2 linked regions of the Labrys monachus genome follow. The main gene of each other region encodes a partner of the protein of the gene in region 2 in a complex. Links are inferred from orthologs where the notes say so. Each region holds a gene or a part of one and is shown on either strand. Other genes may lie near its edges. The genes, in order: pnp and J3R73_RS17830.

Region 1 (14,053 bases), 1.6 Mb from region 2 along the record:
CCGAGGCTGGGGCTCGAGGATCGCGCCGGCGGGCTGATCTCGGCCTATGCGCAGGGCGACGACTACCACGACGTCGTCAAGAAGAAGCTCAAGAGCCTGGGGCGCTGGCTCGGCGAGACGACGGGGCAGGCCCTGAAGGTCTTCGTCGACACCGCGCCGGTGATGGAAAAGCCGCTCGCGGCCGCGGCGGGCCTCGGCTGGCAGGGCAAGCACACCAATCTCGTCAGCCGCGAGTTCGGGTCCTGGCTTTTTCTCGGCGCGATCTTCAGCGCGGCGGCGATCGAGCCGGACGGGCCGGAACGCGACCATTGCGGCTCCTGCCGGGCCTGCCTCGACGCCTGCCCCACCGCCGCCTTCCCGGCGCCCTACCGGCTCGACGCCAGGCGCTGCATCTCCTATCTGACCATCGAGAACAAGGGGCCGATCCCGCGCCGGTTCCGGGCGGCGATCGGCAACCGCATCTATGGCTGCGACGACTGCCTGGCGGCCTGTCCGTGGAACAAATTCGCGCAGACGGCGCGCGAGCAGAGGCTGGCCGCGCGCGCCGAACTGCGCCAGCCGCGCCTCCTCGATCTCGCTCGCCTCGACGATGCCGGATTCCGGGCGCTGTTCGCCCGCAATCCAGTCAAGCGCATCGGCCGCGACCGCTTCATGCGCAACGTCCTCGTCGCCCTCGGCAATGGCGGCGACGGGGCGGCCGTGCCGGCCGTCGAACGCCTGCTGCGCGACCCCTCGCCGCTCGTGCGGGGCGCCGCCATATGGGCCCTGTCGCGGCTGGCGCCGGAACGGCTGGCCGCCGCCTCGGCGCTCGCCGTCGACGAAACCGATGGCGAAGTCCGCACGGAATGGTGCGAGGCCGGCATCGACTTTCAGGGAAACGCCGCAAATTTGTCGCATTCGGACGGCTTGCCTTGACGCCGCGGCCGTCCGTCAATAGCGGTGGTTTCGAGTAACAGGAGGATGGCGATGCTTCATCGGAATGAATCGCGGCAGTTGGGCAGGAAATCACCGAGGCGACTGCACGATGCCGCTCAATTCTTCCGAAGCTGGGCCGAGAAGCCCCTGCAGATGGGTTCCGTCACCCCGTCGAGCCGTACCCTTTCCCGCGCCATCGCCCGAGCCGTCAACCCGCAATCCCCGGGACCCGTCATCGAGATCGGCCCCGGCACCGGCCCCGTCACGCAGGCGCTGATCGAGCGCGGCATCGCCGAGGACCGGCTCGTCCTGGTGGAATACAGCCCCGAATTCTGTGACCTGCTGCGGCGTCGCTTCCCGAAAGCGCGGATCGTGCAGGGGGATGCCTATGCCCTGGCGAAGACGCTGGACGGCATGCTGTCCGCCAAGGCGGCGGCCGTCGTCTGCGGGCTCCCCCTCCTTACCAAGCCGGAGCCGGCCCGGCTCGCGCTGCTCGCCCAGGCCTTCAGCCTGATGCAGGCCGGCGGCCCGTTCGTCCAGTTCACCTACTCCCTGACCTCGCCGATGCCGCTTCGCAATGCCTTCTTCACCTGGAAGGCGTCGCCGCGCATCTGGCTCAACGTGCCGCCGGCACGGGTCTGGACCTATCGCCAGCTTTCGAGGAACTGATCTTGGACCAGCGGGACCGTCTCATCGTCGCCCTCGACATCGACAGCGTCGCACGGGCCGAGGCCCTGGTCGCGCAGCTGGGCGACAGCGTCACCTTCTACAAGGTCGGCTACCAGCTCGTCTTCAATGGCGGCCTGCCCTTTGCGCAGGCGCTGGTCGCGTCGGGAAAGAAGGTCTTTCTCGACATGAAGCTGCACGACATCGGCAACACCGTCGCCAAGGGCGTCGAGGCGATCGCCCGCATGGGCGTCACCTTCCTCACCGTGCACGCCTTTCCGCAGACGATGCGGGCGGCGGTGGAAGGCGCACGGGGGTCGGACCTCAAGGTCCTCGGCGTGACGGTGCTGACCTCCTACGACGCCGCCGACCTCGCCGAATCCGGCTATCGCCAGAGCGTGAGCGACCTCGTGTCCCTGCGCGTCGGGCAGGCTCTGGAGATCGGCCTGCCCGGCCTCGTCCTCTCGCCGGAAGAGGCCGCGGCGACCCGGCGCCGCGTCGGAGACCGCATGCTGCTGGTGACGCCGGGCGTGCGCCCCGCCGGCAGCGACAGCGGCGACCAGAAGCGCATCATGACGCCGGGGGACGCCCTGCGTGCCGGCGCCGACCATCTCGTCGTCGGCCGCCCGATCGTCGCGGCGGCGGATCCGAAAGCCGCGGCCCTGGCGATCCAGGCCGAGATCGCCGCCGCGGTCTGACCCCGGCGAAGAGCGGGCGCGGCCCTACCAGCCGCTTCCCCCTCCTCCACCGCCGCCGCCGCCGGACGAGCCACCTCCGCCCCCTCCGCCGCCGCCGAAACCCGTGCCGGGGCTCGAGCCGGGCGGGGACGAGGCGGCGGCCGCGCTCGTGGCGAGCCCGTCGCCAAGCCGCGTCCCGAAGGAGGTGGGGTTCGAGGGGTTCCAGTTGGTGCCGACATACCAGGCGGGCGCGGTGATGCCGGCCGCCGCCAGCACGGCGGTGAACTTGCTGCTCCATTCGTGCGAGCAGCCGAGCGCCAGCGCATAGGGCAAATAGCGCTCGAAGAGGTCGGGCGTGCGCTGCGGCGGATTGAGGATGTTCAGGCGTTCTTCCTCCGCCGCCGCCAGATACATGCGGAAGCCCTCGATCTTGTCGAGCAGGTCGCGCCCGGCCCGGCTCGGTGCCGGCAGCAGGAAGAAGAAGACGAGATTGAGCCCGCCGATCGCGGCGGCGGCGAGCATGGGCAGCCAGTCCCCGGGCGAAATGCCGTCGACGGAGGCGAACACCGCCGGCAGGGCGAGGCCGAACAGCACGAACGGTGCGAGCACGAGGAGGCCGAACAGGCGCCCGATGGCGGCGACGCCGCGCACGCCGGCGAGGCTGGCGACCAGCCGGCGTCCCATCGCGAAAATGATCGCCCACCAGACGACGAAGAAGGCGCCGACGATCAGCGGACCGGCTTCGCCGGACCCGAGCACGAAGGCGACGGCGAGGAAGGCGACGGAGAGGGCGAGGCCGGCCGCGAACCACCCCCGATTGAGGCTGAAGGCCTTGCCGCCATAAGCGAGGTCGAGGGCGCTGCGCAGGGCCGAACGGGCCGCCTCGACCCGCCGGTAGCTGGTATTCGAGAGGACGAGGGGGCTTGTTCCGAGCGTCTGCACGAGGCGCAATTCGTCCGGCATCAGGCCTGTCGGCGCCTTGCCGAGCGGCTGGAGCTGGTAGGACGACGCCGTGTCGACGATCTTGAGATAGCCCTTGACGGCAAGATCGATCACCGCGCTGGAAAAGGCCTTGTCGTCGAAGCCGCGCTGGCGGACATAGCGGGCGGCGGCCGGCGTGACGCCGGCCGGCGGGCGGAAGGCGGGGACGATGACGCCCGCCGGCGGATCGCGCCCCACCCGCCACCACGCGCCGAGGAAGAAGCCTGCGACGACGACGACGCCGAGCAGGGCGACCACGGTCGAGGCATTGTCCTCGACGAACCAGAGGATCCTCTGCAGGCGGCCGGGCGGCGTCACGAAGCCTTTCGGCCAGTCGACCGCGATGGTGAAGCCCTGGTTCGGCTGCAGCGGGGCGGTGGTATGGGCGGCGAAGGCCGCGCCGCTTTCGTCGACGGCGGCATCGCGCTCCCGCGCGCCCTGATAGCCGGTGTAGAGGCTCGATCGCAGGGCCGCGGCGCCGGGCGGCAGCGTGACGCGGATGCTGGCCGCGTCGATGGGAAACTCCCAGCCATTGCCGGTCACGTTCCAGTACAGCTGGTCATAGCCGTCGAAGAAGCCGATCTCGCGGGTGGCCCGGTAGCGGATCTCATAGGTCGTCGGCCCCGGCGGCAGCACGACATCCTTGTCGCCGATGCGGATACGCACGCCGTTGCTGAGGCCCTCCAGCACATAAGGCTCGCTCCGGCCGTCGCGCTTCACCGCTTCCACATGGAAGCCGACGAACAGGAGGTTGCCGTTGCGATCCTTGTAGCGCGTGGGGAAATCGCGGTTGATGCCGTGCCGGATGCGGATGCCCTGCACGTCGACCCGGATCGTCTCGACGACGTCGAGGGCCGCATCCGGATCGACCGTGGCGGCGCTGTCGAAGGCGAGGATATGCTCGTCCGCCCAGGCGGGGAGGCCGAACAGCAGCGCGGCGAGGAGAAGGAGCCCGCGCAGCAGGGAGAAGGCCGTCGCAGCCCGTGCCATCAGGGCGTTCCGAAGCTGACTTTCGGTGCGGTGCGGGCCGCTTCGTCGCCGATCTCGAAATATTCGGCCTTCTGGAAATGGAAGGCGTTGGCGATGAGGTTGGAGGGAAAGGATTCGATCTGCGTGTTGAAATTGCGCGCCGCGCCGTTGTAGTAGCGCCGGGAGGCCTGGATGTCGTCCTCGATGCCGGAGAGCTGGCTCTGCAGGTCGCGGAAATTGGCGTCCGCCTTGAGGGTGGGATAGGCTTCGGCCACCGCGAAGAGGTTGGCGAGCGCCGCCTGCAGCCCGCCTTCGGCAGCGGACTTGGCGCCGACGCCCTTGGCGCCGAGACTGGCGGCGCGGGCCTGCGTCACCGCTTCGAAGACGCCCTTTTCATGGGTCGCATAGCCCTTCACCGTCTCGACGAGGTTGGGAATGAGGTCCGCGCGGCGGCGCAGCTGCACGTCGATGCCGCTCCAGCCTTCCGCCGTCAGGTTCTTGTTGCGGATGAGGCCGTTATAGGCCGTGATCGCATAGAGCGCGACGACGGCGACGATGCCGAGGATGATGTAGCTGGTCATGGGGCGCTCACGGTTTCGGCGATGCCCCACCATCGCGCACCGCTCGGGCGAAGGCAATCGCAGGAGAAATAGTCCCGGCGGGCGCGCCGGGCCGTGCGAAGAGGCACGGCGCGGAGGCGGGATGGCGGGCAGGATGCCGGCAGCTGACTGGGGCGGGCGGAGCAATGCGGGATGAAGCCTATCCCCGATCGAAGTTCGACGGGCCCGGCAGGGTCTCGACGGCATCGAAGATCCAGCCGCGGCACTGGCCGCTGTTGCTGTCCATCCCGGTCGCCCGCATGCGCCGCAGGCCGCTCGCGTCGGGTTCGAAGATGAGGATCGAGCCCATGGCCGGAAAGAAGGAATTGTCGACGACATTCGAAGGAAGGCGTGGCAGGATCATGAAGATCGACGACCCCGCCAGTTCGAGGGTGAGACGCCCGTAGATCCGCGGGCTGCCGAGGCTCGTTTCCGGCGCGGTGATGGTGAGGACGTTCTGCCGTGACTCGACGGTGACCACTTCCTCGCGAATTTCCGTAATGGGAAGATGGGGACTCTCACAGCGCGAAAATCGGAATTGATTGTTCATTCGCGTGAGAAAATCACTCATCAAATGCCTGCAATTCGTCTCGGTGTGACGGGACACCGTGCTGCGCAGGGAGCCATTCTCAGGCTTTTGTTCCGACGCGCCCGATGGATGGCGCAGCGTTAAGAAGGCAGCGTGATCGCAGCGTGAACTGCGTTGGCGGTACTATAGCGCCGACATTTCACGCTGCGATCACGCGGATGTCGTAACCGGCGGTATGGGGAGGACGCGAGCATGAGTGGTCACGGTAGCAGCAGGGCACGGTTTCTGTCGAACATACCCAAGACGTTGAATCTACGGTCTCTTCTGGAAGCCGACGTCGATCCCCTGGCGGCACGCGCCCCCGGCGCGGGCGATCCGCGCCAGCGGGGCATGGCGGGCTTCCGGCATTTCATCCGGCCGCCCGAGCCGAAGGAACGCTTCGCCGTCGCCCGGCGCCCGTTCGATCCCGCGGACGCGCAGCAATTCACTCAGGTGCAGGACCTGATGCACAAGCTCGCCGACATGATCGAGGCGGCGCCCATCCCCGCCGGCCAGGAAGACGGCATCAGCGCCTGGTTCAATCGCGGCCTTCCCAGCGGCTTCACCTATTTCATGCAGTTCATCGCCCATGACATGGTGAGCAGCTCGCTGACGCTTTCGCGCAGCGAGGCGCAGACCGTCGGCTTCGCCAACCAGCGTCGCGTGCCGCTCAGGCTCGATGCGATCTATGGCGGCGGCCCGGCCGTCTGCCCGCATGCCTACCAGCCGGACCCGGCGGTGGAGCTGCGCACCCGCCTTCGGCTGGGCCGGACGCGCGACGATACCAGCGGCCGGCTGCGCGACATCGCCAGGGGCCGCGACACCACGGTTCCCGACGGCTCGCCCCTCTATCCGGAAGCGCTGATCGCCGATCCGCGCAACGACATGCACGCCCTCATCTCGCAGATGACGGTGCTGTTCCATCACCTCCATAACGCGGCGGTCGAGACGCTGGCCCGGGACAAGAGCCTGCCGCCGACCGCCAACAGCTTCGCGGCGGCGCAGCGCAATTTCTTCGCCGCCCAATGCGCGTGCATCCTGATCTACCGCCATCTCATCCGGGAAGACCTGCTGCCGCGCATCCTCCATCCCGACGTCTATGCGGTCTATCGCGCCGGCTCGGGACCGTTCCTCGAGGACTGGACCGGGCTCGAAGAGGATATCTGGACCGCGCCGCTCGAATTCACGCATGGCGTCATGCGCTTCGGCCACGCCATGATCCGTGCGAAATATTCCTTCAACGAACTGACGACCTTCCCCGACAGCCCGGCGGCGCCCGACAAGTCCTTCAACTTCACCGACATCATGCGCTTCAATTCGGACCTGCGTCCCGACCAGATGCCGCTGCTGACGAAATGGACCGTCGACTGGCACCGCTTCTTCGGGGACGATCCGAAGACTGGCAATTTCAGCGTCCGGCTCGGTCCGTGGACGCATCGGCAGCTGGAATTTTCCATCGAAAGCCAGAAGCCGCCCGGCGGCGGCAGCCTGATCTACCGCGACCTCCTGGGATCGGTGATGACCTGCCCCTGGTCGGTCAACGCCCTCATCGCGGAGATCGCCAGGACACATGGGGACCTGATCGCCGGCTCGTCCCTCCTCTATGACGACACCACCGCGCAGCTTCCGACGGCCCGGCCCTGGGCCAAGCCGATGAGCGACTGGCTGGCGCAGCAGAGAAACCGCGTCGGCCATGCACCGACCGACGAGGACATCGCCGCGATCATCCAGGATCCGCCGATGCCCTTCTTCGTACGCTTCGAGGCCGCCCATGCGCCGGGCGCCAGCGGCAAGCATCTCGGCATCTTCGGGTCGATCGTCATGGCCGACACCCTGTTCGGCGTGCTGAACCAGGACAGGGTGCTGGGCATCGATCCCCTCGCCGATCTCGACGTGCAGCTCAAGGCGGTCTCGCGCATCGCGCTCGACGCCGACGACAAGCTGCAGGCCCTGTCCGGCATCCGGGATTTCAATTCGCTGATCGACTATCTCGGCGATGCCGTCGCATTTCCGTCCGGGCTGAATGGCTGACGATCAGTTCCGCTGGAAATGACGAGATCTTTGGGTGAGACTACCCAAGGGACAAAGTAGTGAACTGCGACTGAATTGAATATCATGCTTGAGCGGTTTTTCGCTGGAAGGGGAAACTATGGAACGCTATCGCATCAATGTGGACGACAACTTCGCCTGGGGAAAACTCGTGAAGACGTGGGCCACGGGCCGCAACTATGTCGACCATGAGCCGACGGAAGCCGAACCCCTGCCGACGGAAGTCGAAAACCCGCCGAAATATCCCAAGCCGACCTGCTTCAAAGACCTCGCAACCCAGGCCATCGCCGCCAAGGTCGGAATGCATTTCGAGGATGGCAACAATACACCTGTCACCGGAGACGAAGATCTCGGCTTCCTGCTCGCGCAGGCGACCCTCGAAACCTATGTGCTGCGTCTGCCGGCCAAGGATGCGCTGGAGCGATCCGAGCAGCAATTGCTCGCGGGGCAGGACTATTGGCTGCCGACGTTCTACAGCCGCATCTTCGAAACCGACGTGAAGCCGGCGGAAGTCCAGACCGCCACGCAGCGGGCCCAGCTGCACGCCGAACGCGTGGGCGAGTACACGATCAATACTTGCCACTGACGAGACGATCGGGCGAGCGGAAGCTGCGGCCCGATTCGTACTTACCAGACCCCGAAGGCAGCCTTCTCGACCGGCGCTCCAGCGCCGCCGAGACCGGCCCGCAGGTGCTCCCAATCCTCGGCGACGGCGATGGGATAGAGATGCAGCATCCAACGCGCCATGTTTTCGGGAGTCGGATTGTGCTTGCCGTGCCAGTCGCTCCTGATCCTGACATAGGTCTTGTCGAGTTCGGCCGCGGCCTCTCGCGAGCGGCCGAGCCTGGCGAGGGCGGCGGTGACCCACATCCGAAAACCCGGGGATGCGTCTAATCCATTCGCGGCGAGTTCGATGCAGGCTTCATAATCGCCGACGAGAAACTTGATGACCGAAAGATAGGTCATCTGCTGCGGCGTCGCCAGCGGCGTGATATCGACCGAGGCTGCCGCGAAATCCCTGGCTTCGGCGTATTTGCCGCAATAGGCAAAAATCAATCCCGCCGACATCAGCGTCCAGGGGTCGCTGCCGTTCAGATCGATGGCCAGGGAAGCGTGCAAAGTGGATTCGTCGGCGCGGCGGGCGAGCTGGTGGGTCCAGGCGAGGTTGAGCTGGGCCCGGGAATCGAGCGGGTCGAGATGGGCGGCGCGGCGCGCCAGGACGAGCACATCGGCGAGGCGCGCGCGGTCAAGGAAGACGCCCGGCCGCGCGATGTGCTCGGTGTTGTTCATCTGCACCAGGCTGGTGAGCGCCGGCCCGTAGTCGGGCGCGTCGCGCACCAGCTCCTCGAAGACGGCGAGCGCCGCGCGCCAGTCCTCCGACGCCAGGCGATGCACCATCGCCTGGCCGCGCAGCCAGCGATCATGGATGTCGGAGGCGATGCTGCCTTCGACGCCGATGCGCCTGAGCCTTTCCGCCGACAGATGCACATTCAGGGCGGTGGCGATCTTGCGGACGATCTGCTGCTGCATTTCGAGCCAGGTCGCCAGCGACAGCTTGAAACGCTCGCTCCACACGCAGATCGAGGTCGCCGCGTCACGGAAGGTGATGATGAGCCGGATCTCGCCGCCCGATTCATAGGTCGTGCCCTCGACCACATATTCGGGCGGCGCGAACCAGCTCGCCGGCACGGGCTTCTGGTCGGGCGCCAGGGGGCGCACGGACCATTCGCGAAAGCGCATCAGGCAGGCGATCAGCTCGTGCTGGAAGCCGTCGACGACGTAGCGCTTGTCGGTCGGCACGCCGCCGGCATCGAAGGGGCAGACCGAAATCAGGACGCCCTTGGCCCAGACCGGTTGGCTCTGCAGCGCCGCGGGCCGGCTCGGGCGCGTCGCGCTCCAGTCCGCCTGCTGCTTGATCTCGACGATGAGGTCCTGCGTCTCCTTGGAAGGCTCGATATCGAAATCGGCCTCCAGCACGTCCCACAGCGTCTTGTAGGCCTTCATCGCGGCGCCGATGTCGCCCCGGGCGGCGCGTGCGCGGATGAGATGCCGGCAGGCGGGCTCATGGGTCGGGTCGAGATTGAGCAGGGCGGTCGCCACGGCGCTGGAATCGATGCCGCTGCCCTCGGGCGGCAGCAGGGCCTCCAGGCCCAGGGTCAGCCGGTCGTGCAGGAGCTGGCGCCGGGTCTGCACCCAGATCTGGAAGGCCGGATCGAGATCGTCGAGGCCCTCCAGCAGCGCATCGGGCAGCCGCTGGGTCGACAGCAGGCGCTCCGGCACGTCCTGACGCACGATCGCCGCGATGATCTCGTCGACGTCGCATTGATAGCGGCCGCGCTCCAGAGAGAGCGTCAGCTTGCCGGGGCGGAAGCCGTCGAAGCCGACGGCGTCGCAGGCGGATTTGATGTCGTGCACGGCCTGCCGCAGGGAGGCGCGCGCCCGCTCCTCGTCGCTCTCGCTCCACAGCAGCCCGACCAGGCGCTCGCGCGTGTCATGGGCGTTGTCCGACAACGCCAGATAGGCGATCAGCGCCCGCGTCTTGCGCTTGGGCAGGTCGAGCCTGCGCCCGTTGAAACTGGCCGAGAAATCACCGAGCACGCGCAGAATCAGCACCGGGCGCTCCCCAGCGCTCCCGGCCCCGTCGGCTGCCGCGTTCGACATATCCTGCAAGGCAATCCCCAAGGCCCTCGCCCCTCTTGGAAGATCCGTCTTCCAACGGAAGACGAGTTCCTTTGGAAGATTATGAATGAGAATGGCACGGCATGCCGCCCGATGGCAATGCACATCTAGAAGAGCGGCAAGCCGTCGGCGAACTCTCCGTGACCCGGCATGTTCCGCAACGTTTCCAGGCGCTTCGCCGTCACGTCCCGAGAATAGGGCTGAAGGTCGGGAGAGACCGCGCGCAGGACGGCGATGCCGATATCGCCCCGCGACAGATCCACCAGGAAAATGCGGATGCCGCGCTCGCGGAGATGGCCGACGAGCCGATCGAGAGCGCCGGTCCGGCTGCTGCCGTCGAAGAGCGCCGCTGCGTTGGAGAGGCCGGCGCTTTCGAGAAGGGGACACCCGGCAGCCGGAAAGGCGGCCCGGCGCAAATGGCGCCGGTCCGCCTCGTTGAGCCCGGCCTCGCCGCGTTCGGCCAGCTTGGCCGCGGCAATCGGCGCCGACAATTCCATCTGGGCCATTTCGAGCACGGCCGCCGCGACGGCTTCTTCCGGGGCGAGCCGCGCGGCGACGCCGCAGGCGAGGCCCCGGCCGTCCCCATCCATCGACAGGGCGGCGACGGCCGGCACGCCGGGATCGGCGGTGATGTCGAGGAGCAGCGTGCGGCGGCCCTCCACGCCCCGCCTCAGGCGCCCCACCAGCGCGCGGCCGGCGAGGCCAGCCGGATGGTCCGCAGCGAAATGCCGCGGCGCGCGGCCGCCGAACCACCAGAGCGCCGCCGCATCGCGTTCGCAGAGCTCGAGGATGGCGCGCAGCGCGGCCCGTTCCCGGTCGGGCCCGGCGGCGACCCCGGCCGACAAGGCGCCGGCCGGCGCCAGGACGCGCCTTGCCGGGTCACGCCGCAGGCAGAGATCGGCGGGCAGGAGAACGGGGTCGCCGGAGGCCGCCTCGACACCGGCCATCCAGTCCAGGGCCCGGCCCGCGCCGATCGCCCCAGCCCCGATCCAGCCATCGGCCATGCTCCCCGGCAGGCCGGCCGGGCCGCCCTGGGCGGCGATATCGCCGTCCCTTTCGAATTGCGAGAGCAGGTCGGCCGTCTCGCCGAGGCAGGAAATGAAGGCGGCCTCCGCCGTCTCGCCATTGCCGGTGACGCTCAGGCGCGGAGCCCTATTGGCGAGAGAAGCCGCAGCGTCGAGCACGACCTCCCCGCCGATACAGACAAGTCCCGGCGCGAAGGGAGAGCGGACCGCAAAGGCGCGCGCAAGACGGGCGGCGACGGCGGCCAGAGCAGGCGAGGCCTGGTCCGACACCGCCTGCAGCAACGCCGTTCCGGCCTCGGCACGAAGGTCGATCGGGTGGAGAGAGGGCAGCGCCATGCCGGGCTTCCTGTCGTGGGGACGCCCGCAGTCTACACCGTCCCAAGAAAAAGGGCGGCCCGCGAGGGCCGCCCATGATCGTTACGCGCCGGAGATTCCCGGGCTCGGGAGGAGATCTTACTCGGCCGCCTGGCCCTCGGCCTTGGCCTTCTTCTCCAGGTCTTCGCCGGTGGCCTGGTCGACCGCCTTCATCGACAGGCGGACCTTGCCCCGCTCGTCGAAGCCGAGCAGCTTGACCTTGACCTTGTCGCCTTCCTTGACCACGTCGGTGACCTTGTTCACGCGGTTCGCAGCCAGTTGCGAAATATGAACGAGGCCGTCCTTGGCGCCGAAGAAGTTGACGAAGGCGCCGAAATCGGTGGTCTTGACCACGGTGCCGTCATAGACGGCGTTGAGTTCGGGCTCGGAGGCGATCGACTTGATCCAGTTGATCGCGGCCTTGATCGCCGTGCCCGAGGCGGAGGCGACCTTGACGGTGCCGTCGTCCTGGATGTCGATCTTGGCACCGGTCTTCTCGACGATCTCGCGGATGACCTTGCCGCCCGATCCGATGACCTCGCGGATCTTGTCGACGGGAATGGTGATCACCTCGATGCGCGGGGCATGCTCGCCGAGTTCGGGGCGCGCGCCGGTCAGCGCCTTCGACATCTCGCCGAGGATGTGCAGGCGCCCACCCTTGGCCTGCTCCAGAGCGACCTGCATGATCTCTTCGGTGATGCCGGCGATCTTGATGTCCATCTGCAGCGAGGTGATGCCGTTCTCGGTGCCGGCGACCTTGAAGTCCATGTCGCCGAGATGATCTTCGTCGCCGAGGATGTCGGACAGCACCGCGAAGCGCTCGCCTTCCAGGATCAGGCCCATGGCGATGCCCGCCACCGGCGCACGCAGCGGCACGCCGGCATCCATCAGCGCCAGCGAGGTGCCGCAGACGGTCGCCATCGAGGACGAGCCGTTGGATTCGGTGACCTCGGACACGACGCGGATGGTGTAGGGAAATTCGTGCTGCGGCGGCAGCATCGGATGGACGGCACGCCAGGCGAGCTTGCCGTGGCCGATTTCGCGGCGGCCGGGCGAACCCATGCGACCGGTCTCGCCGACCGAGTAGGGCGGGAAGTTGTAATGGAGCATGAAGCGCTCCTTGTAGGTGCCCTCCAGGCTGTCGACGAACTGCTCGTCGTCGCCGGTGCCGAGGGTGGCGACGGCCAGGGCCTGCGTCTCGCCGCGGGTGAACAGGGCCGAGCCGTGGGTGCGGGGCAGGATGCCGGCTTCAGCGACGATGGGGCGAACCGTCTTCACGTCGCGGCCGTCGATGCGGATGCCGTTGTCCAGGATGTTCCAGCGCACGACCTTGGCCTGGAGGTCGTGGAAGACCTCGGCGACCTGCTGCTTGGAATAAGCCGGGGTCTCGGCGCCCTCGGGAAGGAAATGGGCGATGACCTTGGCCTTGGCGGCGTCGATGGCGGCATAGCGCTGCTGCTTGGCGGTGATCGAATAGGCGGCGCGCAGATCGCCTTCGATCACTTCGAGCATGGCCTTTTCGAATTCCGAGCGGTCGGAAGGCTGGAAGTCGCGCGGCTCCTTGGCCGCCTTCTCGGCGAGGCGGATGATCGCCTCGATCACCGGCTGGAAGCCCTTGTGGCCGAGCATGACCGCCTCGAGCATGGTCTGCTCGGAGAGTTCCTTGGCTTCCGATTCCACCATCAGCACGGCGTCGGCGGTGCCGGCGACCACGAGCGAGAGGGAGGATTCCTTCATCTCGTCGACGGTGGGATTGACCTTGAGCGCACCGTCGACGAGGCCGACGCTGGCGGCGCCCACCGGCCCCATGAAGGGCACGCCCGACAGGGTCAGCGCAGCGGAGGCGGCGACCATCGCGAGCACGTCGGTGTCGTTGACGAGGTCATGCGAGAGGACGGTGACGATGACCTGCGTCTCGTTGCGATAGCCTTCGACGAAGAGCGGGCGGATCGGACGGTCGATCAGGCGGGAGATCAGGGTCTCGCGCTCGGACGGACGCCCTTCGCGCTTGAAATAGCCGCCGGGAATGCGGCCGGCCGCGAAGGCCTTTTCCTGGTAGTTGACGGTGAGCGGGAAGAAGTCGATGCCCGCTTTCGGCTCCTTGGCCGACACGACGGTGGCGAGGACCGTGCTGTCGCCGTAGGAAGCCAGCACCGCGCCGTCAGCCTGGCGGGCGATCTTGCCCGTCTCGAGCGTCAGTTTGCGGCCGGCCCATTCAAGCTCTTCGCGATATATCGTGAACATTCTGTTCAATCCTGTCCTTGTGTGGGCGACCAGACGAAGCAGGCATAAACGAAAGCAGCCATGAGCAAGACGGCGCGATGCATCCTCGGAGCCGAAAGCTCCAGGAATGCATCCTGCGATCCTGCCATGGTCTGCTGCCCGTCCGGTCTGATGCGCGATCCTGCCGCGCCCTGCGCGTCTTCAAAACGGATCCCGCGTCCTCTTGTAGCGAGGCAGCTTGCCTGCTGCTCTCCTCGGGCTGCACGGCGGCCCCATGCCGCCATGCCCCTCCATGTCGTTGCCGCGGCCCTCTGCTGCAAGGCCGCTGCGGGCGGCGCACGGAAAACC
Region 2 (14,583 bases):
AGCTTGACGAGGGCGGCCTGCGCCTCGTCGACGATGCCTTCATCCCCGTCCGCCTCGCCGAGTTCGGCGAGTTCGAGCGTTTCGGCCAGGTCCTTCTCGATCCGCACCAGCGAAGACAGCCGGTCGTCGAGATCGGTGCGCTCGCGCATCAGCTTCTGCGCACGTTCCGGCTCGTTCCAGAAATCGGGAAGTTCGGTCAGATGGTTGAGTTCCTGCAGACGGGCATAGGATGCATCCCAGTCAAAGATGCCTCCTCAGCAGTCCCGCAGACTGCTTGATGTCGTCCGCGAGGGACAGAATTTCAGCGCGCATGATTGAATCGCTCGGATAAGACGGAAAGGGGGCGGACCATAGAGCATTTACCGGCGCCGTGTGAACTGCCCGCCCTCAAAAAAGGCCCGACGTCGCCATTGCCCGGAGGCAGACCACGCCCTTCATGTGGGGAGGGGCCGGCAGGAAGGTAAGGTCAGTAGAGGCTGCCGGTGCCCGTGGTCACCGATCCGCCCGCCTGAGGCGCATCGTCCATGGCCCTGCCGTCCCCGCCGCCGCCACCCGAGCCGATCACCGAATAGCTGTCGGGCGGCGCGGTCCCCGTCTTGAACGCCTCGAGGAAGGAGTTCGAGCCGTTTCCGGCGGACCGCATGCCGCTCTTGCGGTCGATGCGGATCAGCTTGATGCCGGGCGGCACGCGGAAGGGCACCGGCGGCTTGTCGGCCAGCGCGTCGCGCATGAATTCGCCGAAGATCGGACCCGCGAGGCTGCCGCCCGTGATGCCGTTGCCGATATGGCGCGGCGTATCGTAACCGACATAGAGACCGCAGACGAGATCGGGCGAATAGCCGACGAACCAGGCGTCCTTCTCGTCGTTTGTCGTTCCGGTCTTGCCGGCGAGCGGCCGGTTGAGGGCCTTCAGCACCGTCGCGGTGCCGTGCTGGATGACACCTTCGAGCATGGACGTGACCTGGTAGGCGGTCATCGGGTCGAGCACCTGCTCGCTCTTGTCGATGAGCCTCGGCTCGTCCTGGCCATGCCAGGAATCCGCGTTGCAGCCCTGGCAGACCCGCTCGTCATGCTTGTAGATGGTGCGGCCCCAGCGATCCTGGATGCGGTCGATCAGGGTCGGCTTCAACAGGCGGCCGCCATTGGCGATCATGCCGTAGCCCGTCACCATGCGCAGCACCGTGGTGCCGCCGGCGCCGAGCGCCATCGAAAGATAGGGCGGCAGATCGTCGTAGACGCCGAAGCGACGCGCATATTCGGCGATCAGCGGCATGCCCATGTCCTGCGCCAGCCGCACGGTCATGACGTTGCGCGAATATTCGAGTCCGAAGCGCAGCGTCTGCGGGCCGTAGAAGCGGCCGCCATAATTCTCGGGGCGCCACGCGCCCTGGCCGTTGCCCTGGTCCACCTCGATCGGCGCATCCATGACCACCGAGGCCGGCGTATAGCCATTGTCCAGAGCGGCGGCATAGATGAACGGCTTGAAGGAGGAGCCGGGCTGGCGGATGGCCTGCGTCGCCCGGTTGAACTCGCTCTGGTCGTAGGAGAAGCCTCCGACCATGGCGAGCACGCGACCGGTATAGGGATCCTCCACCACCATGGCGCCGGAAATCTCCGGGATCTGGCGCAGGCGAAAACGCCCGTCGGGCTTGGGCTCGACATAGACGACGTCACCCGGCTTCAGCACCTGGCTCACACGGGTGACGGCCCGGCCCCTGAGCGGCCCGGTCGCCCAGCGGGCCCATTTGACGCCGTCGAGATCGACGACCCCCGTCGGCCGGTCGGCGGAAAGGGCGCCGAACTTGTCCAGCGGCGGCTGCAGGCCGATGCGCGCCGTCGCGTCGCCCGATTCCAGCACGATGGCGACCTGCCAGGGCTGGATGTCGGTCATCCGCTTCTCGCCGGCGACGGCCTGGCCCCAGTCGTCCCCCGGCGGCACGTTCCGGATCGGCCCCCGGAAGCCGCCGCGCTCGTCGAAGTGGACGAGCCCGTCGATCATCGCCTTGCGCGCCTCGCGCTGCAGCTTCGGATCGAGCGTGGTGCGGACGGAAAGACCGCCCTCGTAAAGCTTGTCCTCGCCGTAGCGCTCCGCGATCTCGCGGCGAACCTCCTCGGTGAAATAGCTCGCCGCGTAGCTCTGCGAGGCATCCACCTGGCGCGGCGTGATGGTGAGGGGTTCGGCCTGCGCCTTTTCGCCGTCGGCCTTGCTGACATAGCCGTTCTCGACCATCTGGCCGATCACCCAGTTGCGGCGGGTGACGGCGGCATCGTGCTGGCGGATCGGATTGTAGTTGTTGGGTCCCTTGGGCAGGGCCGCGAGGTAGGCGGCCTGCGCGACGGTGAGTTCGTCGACCGACTTGCCGAAATAGTTCAGCGCGGCGGCGGCCACACCGTAATTGCTCATGCCGAGATAGATCTCGTTCAGATAGAGCTCGAGGATCTTGTCCTTCGAATAGGTCTGCTCCAGGCGTAGCGCCAGGATCGCTTCCTTGATCTTGCGCACGATGCTCTGGTCGGGCGCGAGGAAGAAGTTCTTGGCCACCTGCTGGGTGATCGTCGAAGCGCCCTGCGGCCGGCGGCCGGATCCGTGATGCTGGATGTTCAGCCAGATCGCGCGCATCACGCCTTCCGGATCGATGCCGATATGCGAATAGAAATTCTTGTCCTCGGCCGAGATGAAGGCGTGAATCAGCAGGGGCGGCACCACTTCGATCGGCAGGTACAGGCGGCGCTGGCGCGCATATTCGGCAAGCAACGTTCCGTCCCCGGCATGGACGCGCGTCATCACCGGCGGCTCGTAGTTCTCCAACTGTGTATAATCAGGCAGATCGAGTGTATTGGCGCGCACGTAATAAGCTGCCACGCCTCCCCCGACGAGGAACGTCAGCGACGCCGTTGTGAAAAGAAATCCAAGAAATCGAGCCAGCAATCTCATCACAACGCTTTCATCGGCCTATTCTTGCGCGTGCGGGCGATACCCTCGGTCATGGGGAACCGCCGCCAGCGCACCTGCGGCGCTCTTTACCACGCCGGAGCGATGGAACCCAAGCTTGGCAGGACTTCGGTAACGCTTTTGCGCCGGGTTTGTGGAAAAACTGCGACTCGTGTCCGCCGTCAGGGCAGCGCCTGCGTCGTGCCGCGCCTGCGTTCGGCGAAGAAGGCGTCGACGGCGGTCAGCACCGCGTCAGCCGCATGGTCGCGCCATCCGTCCGACGTCAGCAGCTTCACGTCGTCCCGGCTCGAGAGATAGCCGAGCTCCAGCAGCACCGAGGGAATGTCGGGGGCGGTGAGAACGAGGAATCCGGCCGACCGGTGCGGATTCTTGTTGAGCGTGGCGGCAGAGCGGAATTCGTCGATCAGCACATTGGCGAAACGGTTGGAGAAGGATTTGGTCTCGCGGCGGGTGAGATCAATCAGGATGTCGGCGACGTCGCCCGGTTCGGATGCCAGATCCACGCCGGCGATCGCGTCGGCCTTGTTCTCCTTCTCGGCATAACGGGCCGATTCGGTATCCGAAGCCTTGTCGGACAGGGTGTAGATGGTCGCTCCCCTCACGCCGAAGGGATCGTGAAGCGTGTCGGCATGGACCGAGATGAAGAGCGAGGCCTTGTTGGCGCGGGCGAACTGGATGCGGCCCATCAAGGTGATGAAGGTGTCGTCGTCCCGCGTCAGCACGGCGCGGTACCGGCCGGTATCGTTGATCTTTCTCGCCAGGATCTTGGCAAAGGCGAGGACGATGTTCTTCTCCTGCGCGCCGTCGCGCGAGGTCGCGCCGGCGTCGATGCCGCCATGCCCGGGGTCGACCACCACGACGGGGAGGCCGGGCTGGCTCTCGGGCAGCAGGTTCGTCGGCGGCGACGGCGAACCGGCATTCGGCGTGACTTCGGAGCCCTGCTGCGTCGCCACGGTGTGCATGAAGGTGGCGCGGTCGGTCTTCACGAGATCGATGACCAGCCGGGCCGGCTGCCCGTCGGCGGCGTCGAGCAGAAAGGACTTGTCCACCGAGACGGGCGCGTTGGCGTCCAGCACGATGCGGGAACGGGCGACGGCGATCAGCCCGAACCGATAGGCGCTGACGAGCCCGCGCGCATGCTTGCCGGCATCCTGAGGGATGTCGAACGCGATTTCCGGGAGATCGACGACGACGCGATAGGGGTCCGCGAGGACGAAGGCGTGGAAGTTGAGATCGGCGGTCGGGCCGGTGAGATCGACGATGAGACGCGTCCGCTTCTCGTCGCCGACGAGACGCGCGTCCGTCGCCGTGAAGGCGGCCTGGGCCCCCGCCGCCGGCGCCTGCGGACCGGTGGCGGGCGGCGGAGCCGGCGCCGGCATGACGGGCACGCTCTGTGCAGGCAGGGCCGCGGTCGTTTGCAGGCCGGGCCGCCGGGCATCCGCGGCATGGGCGACCGCGCCGTACAGGCCTGCGGCCAATAACCCGATCGCGATTGCTGCACCCGGCTTCATTCTCGCCGCATTCTCCACGTTGTGGGCAGCGGGAAGCATAGCCCTGAGCATGTTGCCGGGCAGTTAACCCGGGCGGCGGCGGCAAAACAAGGGGAGCAGCCGTAAAACCCCCTCGGGCGCGCGCGACAGGGCGGGAATTAGTGCCTTTATTGCAACAGCCAATAGAAATCCTTGCCAAACCAAACAAGGAATCGATAAAACAATTTCGCTCTCGAATGGTTCTCCGACCATGCCGAATTCGAGCATCAGAATGGTCCCTGCAGACCGTGCACGCCTCATCGGGGCGTGACGTTCGTCTGCGGTGACGACCAAGCCGAAACATCGATGCGGCGGCTGATGTTACCTTAGAGGAAACGGAGGATCAGCGTGGCACGCGGATCGAGCGATCCGGATCGGCGCGAGCGCCGATTGGATATTCCGTCCTGTGTCGTCGACCGAGAGCACCGTTGCGAGACCCCCTCGTGACCTGAACCCGGTGATGGAGCGATGCAGGAACAAGCATCCCCCGGACGTCGTGACGCCAAGCAACGAGCAATCCCCGCAGGGATGGCGCGAACCCTTTCGCTTCCGCTTCCGAAACAAGCCAGCCGCTTCTCATCGAGCCCCCTCCCCGCCAACGGAACAAGCGCCCGCCTCCGCGGCATGGACGCGCCGGCCCCCCGTGCCGGCAGCCATTTGCGATCGCGTGCCCGCGCTTTTCAGAGAGACCATAATGGCCAACAAAATGCTGATAGACGCCGCCCACCCGGAAGAGACCCGGGTCGTGGTCGTGCGTGGAAATCGTGTCGAGGAATTTGATTTCGAGGCTGCCAACCGCAAGCAATTGCGCGGGAACATCTATCTCGCCAAGGTGACCAGGGTCGAGCCCTCCCTGCAGGCCGCCTTCGTGGAATATGGCGGCAATCGCCATGGCTTCCTCGCCTTTTCGGAGATCCATCCGGACTACTACCAAATTCCGGTCGCCGACCGCCTCGCGCTGCTCGCCGAGGAACAGCGCTCGCACCGCGACGAGGACGAGGAGGACGAGAACGGCGGCGAGGGACGCCGCAATCGGGATCGCCGCCGCGGCCGCAATCGCGGGCAGAACCGCAGCGAAGCCGCGGAGGCCGAATCGCATACGCGCTCATCCGCTGCGGAAGGCGACGAGAATGACGGCGGGAGCACCGACGAGACCTTCCGCGCCGACGGCGCGCGCGAGAGCGAGGATGCCGCTCCCGAGCGGCGGGGAAGCAGCTCCGAAGGCGGCGAGGAGGAGTCCTCGGGAGGCGCCATCGTCGAGGTGGGCTCGGGCAGCGACGAGGAGCATATCGAGGCGCTCGGCGGCGGCGATGCAGCGGATGACATTCCCGAGCGTGTCGTGCGCTCGCGCAAGCAGTACAAGATCCAGGAAGTGATCAAGCGGCGCCAGGTCCTCCTGGTGCAGGTGGTCAAGGAGGAGCGCGGCAACAAGGGGGCGGCGCTCACCACCTATCTTTCTCTCGCCGGACGCTATTCCGTCCTGATGCCCAACACGGCGCGCGGCGGCGGCATCAGCCGCAAGATCACCAATGCCATCGACCGCAAGCGCCTGAAGGCCGTCGCCGGAGAGCTGGACGTGCCGGACGGCATGGGCGTCATCCTGCGCACCGCCGGTGCCTCGCGCACCAAGGTCGAGATCAAGCGCGACTTCGAATATCTGCTGCGGCTGTGGGAGAACGTGCGCGACCTGACGCTGAAATCGGCGGCGCCCACCCTGGTCTACGAGGAAGGATCGCTGATCAAGCGCTCGATCCGCGATCTCTACAACAAGGACATCGACGAGGTCATCGTCGCCGGCGACGACGGCTATCGCGAAGCCAAGGACTTCATGCGCATGCTCATGCCGAGCCATGCCAAGAACGTCCAGGCCTATCGCGAGGCGGCACCGCTCTTCCAACGCTTCGGCGTCGAAGCGCAGCTCGACGCCATGTTCTCGCCCTCCGTCAGCCTGAAATCGGGCGGCTACATCGTCATCAACCAGACCGAAGCGCTGGTGTCGATCGACGTGAACTCCGGCCGGGCCACGCGCGAGCACAACATCGAGGACACCGCGCTCAAGACCAATATGGAAGCAGCCGAGGAAATCTCGCGGCAGCTTCGCCTGCGCGACCTCGCCGGCCTCATCGTGATCGACTTCATCGACATGGATGAGAGCCGCAACAACCGTTCGGTGGAGCGCAAGCTCAAGGATTGCCTCAAGAACGACCGCGCGCGCATCCAGGTCGGCCGCATCTCGCATTTCGGCCTGATGGAAATGTCGCGCCAGCGCATCCGCACCGGCGTGCTGGAATCCTCCACCGAGGTCTGCCCGCATTGCGGCGGCAGCGGCCATGTGCGGTCGGTCACCTCCGTCGCCCTGCACATCCTGCGCGCGCTGGAAGACCAGTTGCTCAAGAGCGCGACGCATAATCTGGTCCTGCGCACGCGCACGGCCACGGCTCTCTACGTCCTCAACCACAAGCGCGGCCATCTCTATGCCCTGGAGGCACGCTTCGGCGTTGCCATCATCGTCAGCGCCGACGAGAGCATCGTCGGCAGCCAGAACTACCTGATCGAACGTGGCGAGCTCGCGACCCCGCAGGAACCGCGCGTCGTTTCGACGACCGTGCAGGTCGATTCCTTCCCGCCGGTCGAAGAAGTGGCGGAAGTCGAGGAAGAGGTGGACGTCGCCGCGGACGAGGAAGAGGCGGAGACGCAGGCTTCCCCCCGTGCAGCGCGTCCGCAGGAAGGCGAGGCCGAGGGCGCAGATGGCGGACGCAAGCGTCGCCGTCGGCGTCGGCGTCGGCGTGGTCACGCCAACGGCCCGGATACCGAGAGCCAGGCCTCCGCGGAGGAGAGCGGCGACGACGCGGATGAAGGCGGTGACGTCACCCCGGCCGACAGCGTCGAGGTCGAGGTGCCGGGTGCCCCCGAAGCCGGCGAGATCACGCCGGCGGCCGAGGCTGCTCCGGCGAATGCCGAGGAGGTGAGCGCGGCCGAGGCCGACGACACCAAGCGGCGCCGCCGTGGACGCAGGGGCGGACGCCGCGCCGCCGGTGAGGACGAAGCGGCCCCGGCAGCAGCAGCAGCCGTCGAGGCAGCCGAGGCGGCCCCGGCCGCTGAAATCCCCGCAGAGCCGGCACCGGAAGCCGCACCCGCTCCCAAGGCGCGGCGACGCGGCCGCAAGCAGGTGCCGATCACGACCGAAGCAGCGCCGGCTCCGGAAGCCGTGACGCAGGCGCCGGCGGAAGCCGTATCCGCCCCGGCTGAAGCGGAACAGCCCTTTGCCGAGCAGGGACCGGAGCCCGCCGCCGGTCCGGCCGAGGAAGCCGCTCCTCCCGCTGCGGCTCAGGAACCCACCGCTTCGGCCGAGGCGGTGGAGCCCCCGGCCGCCGAGGCTCAGCCCGCGGCAGACGAGGCACTGTCCACGGAGCCGGAACCCGCCCCGCCAGCGCCGGCGATCCGCGAAGTCCTGGTGTCCAACCCGGACGCCTATGTCTATGTCGACGCCATCGATCCGGCCAAGCCGAAGAGGGCGGGCTGGTGGTCGAAGAAGTAACGAACTGACGACATTCCCCTTCCGGCGCCGCCGGAAGGGGTTTCGATGCGTCCTCATGCGCGGGCCGATTGCATCAAATGGCGAGATGCCCGGGCCGGCCGGCCTTCGGGCCGCAGCCTTCGGCTTTTGTGCCGGAGCCGATGGCGCCGCGGGGGCTTTCGCTATAGTGTCCCGCATGCTCAGCGGTGATTTCGCCGGAAGGTGATGCGGCTGCGGCCCGTTTTCACCGTGAATGCGTCTGATTTCCCGTGTCCAGCAAGCCCGTCTACAAGAACATCGCCTTCGTCTCCAGCACCACGCCGGCCGCCAGGAAAGCCATGAAATCCCTGGCTGAGCGCTACGGAAACGTGCCGCTCGCGGAAGCCGACATCATCGTCGCCCTCGGCGGCGACGGGCTGATGCTGCAGACCCTGCACAAGCTGCTGGGGCGCAAGATCCCGATCTACGGCATGAATCGGGGCTCCGTCGGCTTCCTCATGAACGAATTCCACGAGGACGATCTTCTCGATCGCCTTTCCAAGGCGCGGCGCAGCGTCGTACATCCCCTGTCGATGGAAGCCGAGGACATCCAGGGCAACCGCTCGCGCTCCTACGCGATCAACGAAGTGTCGCTGCTGCGCGCCAACTTCCAGGCGGCCAAGCTGCGCATCTCCATCGATCACCATGTCCGCATCGAGACGCTGATCTGCGACGGCGTCATCGTCGCCACGCCGGCCGGCTCCACGGCCTACAACCTTTCTGCCAACGGCCCCATCCTGCCGCTGGATGCGCCGCTCCTCGCGATGACGCCGATCTCGGCGTTCCGGCCGCGGCGGTGGCGCGGCGCGATCCTGCCGCAGAAGGCCCATGTCGCGATCGAGGTGCTCGAGCCGGCCAAGCGCCCGGTCAATGCCGTCGCCGACAACAACGAGGTCAAGGACGTGCGCCATGTCGAGATCGCCATGGATTTGTCGCAGGACCTCGTCATGCTCCACGATCCCGGGCATTCGCTCGACGAGCGGATCCTCCGCGAACAATTCGACTGGTAGAAAGCCGATGCGCCTCCTCCGATGCCTGTGCCTGGTTGCCTTTCTCGCCGCTCCTGCCGTGGCGTTGGCGGCGGATGAAGACCAGGTCAAGCTCACGGCTCCGATGATCGAGAACTTCATCACGGCCCATGCGGAGCTTGCCGCCCTCGCGGGCGATCTGACGAAGCAATATGGCGACCGTTCGGACACGCCGGGCGACGATCCGGTCGCGTCCCTGCCCGCCTACAGCGATATTGCCGAGGCCAAGGCGCGCATCGACGCGCTGCTGAGCAAATATGGCTACAAGGATTTCGACGAGTTGGAAGTCGTCACCGATTCCGTCATGCTCGCCTACCAGGCTGATATTCCCGACGGCGCGGATGACGACGCGCACGCTGCACCCGAGAAATCCCCGGCCGATCTCGATGCCGAAAAGGCGAAGGCCAAGGCCGACGTCGAGGCGGATGCCAGCCTGACGCCGGACAAGAAGAAGGAAGCCCTGCAGCAGATCGACGACCAATATGCCTCGCTGCAGGCCTTGACGCCCCTGCCCGGCAATGCAGACATCGTCAAGCCCTATCTCGACAGGCTCAAGCCGATCGCCGACGCGAACTGACCCGGGCCTCGGAACCGCTTCGAAGGGACCGTCTTTTCTCTGTCCCGGTGCTTTCCAGCAGGAAGAGCCGGCGCGCCATGGAGTTCGCATGAACCACGATGCCTATCCCGACAGCTACATCGCCGACATCCTACGCTCGACGCACAGCATCGCCATGGTCGGCGCTTCGGCCAACGAAGTCAGGCCCAGCTTCTTCGTGCTGAAATATCTCAAGCTGCGCGGCTATGAGATGTTCCCCATCAATCCGGGGCTCGCCGGCAAGACCATCCTCGATTTGCCCGTCCATGCCAGCCTTGCCGACCTTCCCGGCCCCGTGGACATGGTCGACATCTTCCGCAACTCGGAGGCGGCAGCGGCCGTGGTCGACGAGGCGCTGGCTCTCCCGGTGCCGCCCAAGGTCATCTGGATGCAGCTGACGGTGCGCAACGACGCGGCGGCGGCCAAGGCGGAGGCTGCCGGCATCAAGGTGGTGATGAACCGCTGCCCCAAGATCGAATATGGCCGCCTTTCCGGCGAGATCGGCTGGGCCGGCGTGAATTCGCGAGCCCTGTCGTCCAAGCGGGCGACGCGCGATCCGCGCGGATTCCAGCGCCTGGGGCTGCGCGACTGAGCCGGGCCTGCGCAACCGCACGTTGACAGGGCCGGGACGCTCCCTGAAAAGAGGCCCCGACAAGAACCACGAAGACCGCAGGAGGAAAGACCATGCCGCTTGATGAACAGCCCGGCTTTGCAACGCTCGCCGTCCATGCCGGTGCCCAACCGGATCCGACCACCGGGGCGCGGGCGACGCCGATCTACCAGACCACGTCCTTCGTCTTCGACGACGTCGACCACGCCGCGTCGCTCTTCGGCCTGCAGGCCTTCGGCAACATCTATTCGCGCATCGGCAACCCCACCAATGCGGTACTGGAGGAGCGCGTCGCCGCCCTCGAAGGGGGCACCGCCGCGCTCGCGGTGGCGTCCGGCCATGCCGCCCAGTTCCTCGTCCTGCATGCGCTTATGCAGCCGGGCGACGAGTTCATCGCGTCGAACAAGCTCTATGGCGGCTCGATCAACCAGTTCAACCACTCCTTCCGCTCCTTCGACTGGAACGTGCGCTGGGCCGACGCCAACGATCCCGGCAGCTTCGCCGCGGCAGTGACGCCGAAGACCAAGGCGATCTTCATCGAATCGATCGCCAATCCCGGCGGCATCGTCACCGACATCGCGGCGATCGCCGCCGTCGCCAGGAAGGCGGGCATCCCGCTCATCGTCGACAACACGCTGGCTTCGCCCTATCTGTGCCGCCCCTTCGAATTCGGTGCGGACATCATCGTCCATTCGGCGACCAAGTTCCTCGGCGGCCACGGCAATTCCATCGGCGGCGTCATCGTCGACGGCGGCAGGTTCGACTGGCTCGCCTCCGGCCGCTATCCCTTCCTGTCGGCGCCGCGCCCCGAATATGGCGGCATCGTCATCGGCGAGACCTTCGGCAATTTCGCCTTCGCCATCGCATTGAGGGTGCTCGGCCTGCGCGACCTCGGCCCGGCCCTTTCGCCCTTCAACGCCTTCATGATCCTCACGGGCATCGAGACGCTGCCGCTTCGCATGCAGAGGCATTCGGACAACGCTCTTGCCGTCGCGAAATTCCTGGCCGATCACGAGCAGGTGGCCTGGGTATCCTATCCCGGTCTCGATTCCGACCGCTACAATGCGCTGGCGCGCAAATACTGCCCGAAGGGCGCCGGGGCGGTGTTCACCTTCGGCCTGAAGGGCGGGCACGAAGCGGGCGTCAGGGTCGTCTCGAACGTCAAGCTGTTCTCGCATCTCGCCAATGTCGGCGATACGCGCTCGCTGATCATCCATCCCGCCTCGACCACGCACCGGCAATTGTCGGACGAGCAGAAGGTCACGGCGGGCGCCGGGCCGGACGTGGTGCGCCTGTCGGTCGGCATCGAGGACGTCAAGGACATCATCGCCGATCTCGACCAGGCCCTTTCGGCCGACTGATCAGACGGCGGCCGGCCGCGCTCCCGCCGGGAGCGCGGTTGCCGTGGTGGTGAGGCGCTGCGCGTGGACAGTGACGGCGGCAAGCAGCACGACGCCGCCCAGCTGGTGCAGGATGGCCGACCACAGCGGCACCACGAGAAGCAGGGTCATGATGCCGATGGCCGCCTGGCCGAGGGCGACGAGCCCGATCAGCACGGCGCGGTCGCGCGCCGCGCCACTGCCGTGCCGGATCGCCAGGAAAGCCTGGAAGAGAGCCAGCAGCACGATGAGATAGGCCACCATGCGATGCTGGAACTGCACGGTGAGCGCATTCTCGAAATGGTTCGCCCAGGCGGGAGCCATGATGTAGAGATTGCCCGTCGACGGCAGGAAATGCCCGTCCATCAGCGGCCACGTATTGTAGGAGAGGCCCGCCCTGAGGCCCGCCACCAGGCCGCCCATGAAGATCTGGACGAGAACCAGAGGAACGAGAAGGGCCGCGATGGCCTTCGCGAGGCGCGGCAGCGTGTCGCCATCGGCCCTGCGCGTCAGCGAAGCGGCGACCCAGACCGTGGCGGTGAAGATGATGCAGGCCAGCGTCATATGCATCGCGAGACGGTATTGCGAGACCTCGGTGCGGTTTTCGAGGCCCGAGGCGACCATCCACCAGCCGAGCAGGCCCTGGCTGCCGCCGAGCACGAGCAGGCCGACGAGCCGCCATGCCAGCGCCCTCGTCAGCCAGCCGCGGACCCAGAACACCATCAGCGGCACGAAGAAGACGAAGCCGATCAGCCGCCCGAGAAGGCGATGGCTCCACTCCCACCAATAGATGAACTTGAAGTCGTCGAGCGACATGCCGAGGTTGAGCTGGGTATATTGCGGAATGGTCCTGTATTGGGCGAACGCCGCGTCCCATTGCGTGTCGGTCAGGGGCGGAACGACGCCGGTGACCGGCTTCCACTCGACGATGGACAGGCCGGAATTGGTGAGGCGGGTGGCGCCGCCGACGACGACCATCGCGACGATCATCAGCGCGACGACGATCAGCCAGGCGCGGATGACGCCGTAATGATCCTGGTTGCCCGGCGCTGCCGCCACCGATCCGCTCGCGATTGCCGTCACGCCCTGTGCCTTTCCTGCCGGCCTCTTCGCACCGGCCCGATTATGCTCTAGAAGCGGGAACAGATATACAACACGTCAACCACGGGCAACGTGCACTCGCGTCGCAGTGCCCTGGTGCAGGAGAACGATATGCGCCCTCCTCTGCGCAAGCTGGTCGGGTCGGTCATGATGCTGGTCCTCGTGGTCGTCTACGCGCTCGTGGCGATGGCCCTCGCGGAAGGCCGCGTCAACGACACCCCCGTCTGGATCCAGCCGGTCCTCTATGCGGCCCTCGGCCTGGCCTGGGTGCTTCCGGCGATGCTCATCATCAAATGGATGGAAAAGCCGGCCCGCAAGGCGCCCGCCGACCGGCGGTGACATCTGCGGCTCGCCGGGTCCGACCGGGCGGCAGGTGCGGGACCGGCCTCGCGGACCCGCGATTCTCGGCCGGCAATGTGTAAGGGCGGACAGGATGTCCGCGCTCCCGGGAAGGGTCAGAGGCCTGCCGCCGCCAGCAACGCCGCGTGCAGCCCCCTGACGTCGCGCCGGCCGTCATAGCGCTGCCCGTTGACGAACAAGGTCGGCGTGGCGTTGACGCCGCTGTCGATGCCGCTGCGGAAATCCGCCTCGATACGATCGGCGAAGCGGTCGTTGAAGGCATCCGCCATCGCCGCTTCGCTCAAGCCGAGCCTGCGGCCATAGGCACGCAGCGAACGGTCGTCGAGCCTCTCCTGATTGTCGTAGAGGATGCGATGCATCGGCCAGAACCGGCCGATGTCATCGGCGGCTTCGGAGAACTCGGCGGCGCGATGGGCATGGGGATGCAGGCGCGTCACGGGAAAATGCCGGAACACATAGCGCAGCCGATCGCCCATGAGGTCGCGCACGGCGTCGATGACGCCCACCGTCTCCCCGCAATAGGGACATTCGAAATCGCCATATTCGACGAGCGTGACCGCCGCATCTGCGGGGCCCTGGGCGTGATCGCGCGGACCGACCGGCTGGGAAAGGGTGCTCACGCTCGACCTCCAGATCACGTGGGATAGGCTGGCGCCGGAAAGCGAGGGTTCGTGGCGGCGCCGTCGCCGGACGAGGCGCCGATCAGCCCCCTCGCCCGACCTCGACGGAGGCGGGACCGAAATCGAACAGCGTCTGGTAGAAGAGGTGGTGCGACACTACCACATAGACACAGGCAAAGAGAATGGCAGCGACAAGGGTCGTCAGGGCCGCCTTGCGCAGCAGCATCGGCCGCTGCGGAGCCGCCCCTTCGCTGCCGGGCACGACCTCGCCGGCCTCGAACTGGCTCTTGACGCCGAGCGGCAGGATGGCGAACAGCGTCATCCACCAGATGACGAAGAAGAGGGCGACCGAAAGCAGGGGCGACATGGCGTCCGTTTCTCAAGAAGTTGACCGCAAGGCCCTGGCACGACGTTGCCGAGGCCCTGCCTCGAATGCCCGCCGCGATGCGGCCAGCCCGAGCCTCGCCCATTTCAACGCCTGTTCGGGATCGTCGAGCGCTTCGTCCGGCAAGCTCCAATAGGGAAGGGTCACCGTTCGTGTCCTGCCCTGATAGGTGAACGGAGCGGAACCAGCCTGCTGGAACAGCGGGATGGTCTGCGCATCCGCCTTGATCCAGATCTGCTCGAAGGCGCCGAGCGCGAACACCCGTCCCTCCGAATAGAGCCCGACGCCGCCGAACAAGCGCCTGATGCTCAATTGCGGCAGGCCGGCGAAGAGATCACGCAGATGATCCGGATCCATCGTCGGCAAAGACCTCGATCGGCGGACCTCAGGGCGTCGCTTCCAACGCCGCGTCGGAAGCCGGCGTGATGGCGACCGATTCCCCGCAGCCGCAGGCGGATGTCTGGTTC

What was found.
Region 1: the proteins of J3R73_RS17830 (region 2) and pnp are in contact, whole or in part, in a cryo-EM structure (PDB 9QH0), measured with the Escherichia coli proteins. The link is inferred for Labrys monachus from one-to-one orthologs.

What each region holds. Positions count from the first base shown.
Region 1 is NZ_JAUSVK010000001.1:2,295,307-2,309,359, reverse strand. The notes cover bases 11,155-14,053. They hold pnp (polyribonucleotide nucleotidyltransferase), read right to left. Parts: upstream 13,727-14,053; coding sequence 11,582-13,726; downstream 11,155-11,581. Other genes in these bases: J3R73_RS10400 (YcaO-like family protein), read right to left, coding at 11,155-11,464. Also shown: tRNA epoxyqueuosine(34) reductase QueG, read left to right, coding at 1-915; J3R73_RS10440 (class I SAM-dependent methyltransferase), read left to right, coding at 967-1,584; pyrF (orotidine-5'-phosphate decarboxylase), read left to right, coding at 1,581-2,279; J3R73_RS10430 (DUF2207 domain-containing protein), read right to left, coding at 2,304-4,229; J3R73_RS10425 (LemA family protein), read right to left, coding at 4,229-4,789; J3R73_RS10420 (hypothetical protein), read right to left, coding at 4,968-5,288; J3R73_RS10415 (peroxidase family protein), read left to right, coding at 5,589-7,406; J3R73_RS10410 (hypothetical protein), read left to right, coding at 7,525-8,010; J3R73_RS10405 (BTAD domain-containing putative transcriptional regulator), read right to left, coding at 8,052-10,037; more of J3R73_RS10400, read right to left, coding at 10,211-11,154. UniProt on the Escherichia coli protein: Involved in mRNA degradation. Catalyzes the phosphorolysis of single-stranded polyribonucleotides processively in the 3'- to 5'-direction. Also involved, along with RNase II, in tRNA processing.
Region 2 is NZ_JAUSVK010000001.1:3,911,308-3,925,890, forward strand. Bases 4,792-8,220 are described here. They hold J3R73_RS17830 (Rne/Rng family ribonuclease), read left to right. Parts: upstream 4,792-5,176; coding sequence 5,177-8,020; downstream 8,021-8,220. Outside these bases: J3R73_RS17820 (penicillin-binding protein 1A), read right to left, coding at 467-2,935; J3R73_RS17825 (N-acetylmuramoyl-L-alanine amidase), read right to left, coding at 3,115-4,431; J3R73_RS17835 (NAD kinase), read left to right, coding at 8,269-9,048; J3R73_RS17840 (hypothetical protein), read left to right, coding at 9,056-9,643; J3R73_RS17845 (CoA-binding protein), read left to right, coding at 9,732-10,253; J3R73_RS17850 (O-acetylhomoserine aminocarboxypropyltransferase), read left to right, coding at 10,346-11,632; J3R73_RS17855 (COX15/CtaA family protein), read right to left, coding at 11,633-12,733; J3R73_RS17860 (DUF2842 domain-containing protein), read left to right, coding at 12,863-13,090; J3R73_RS17865 (DsbA family protein), read right to left, coding at 13,207-13,731; J3R73_RS17870 (DUF1467 family protein), read right to left, coding at 13,814-14,098; J3R73_RS17875 (TfoX/Sxy family protein), read right to left, coding at 14,111-14,473; J3R73_RS17880 (HesB/IscA family protein), read right to left, coding at 14,502-14,583. UniProt on the Escherichia coli protein: Endoribonuclease that plays a central role in RNA processing and decay. Required for the maturation of 5S and 16S rRNAs and the majority of tRNAs. Also involved in the degradation of most mRNAs.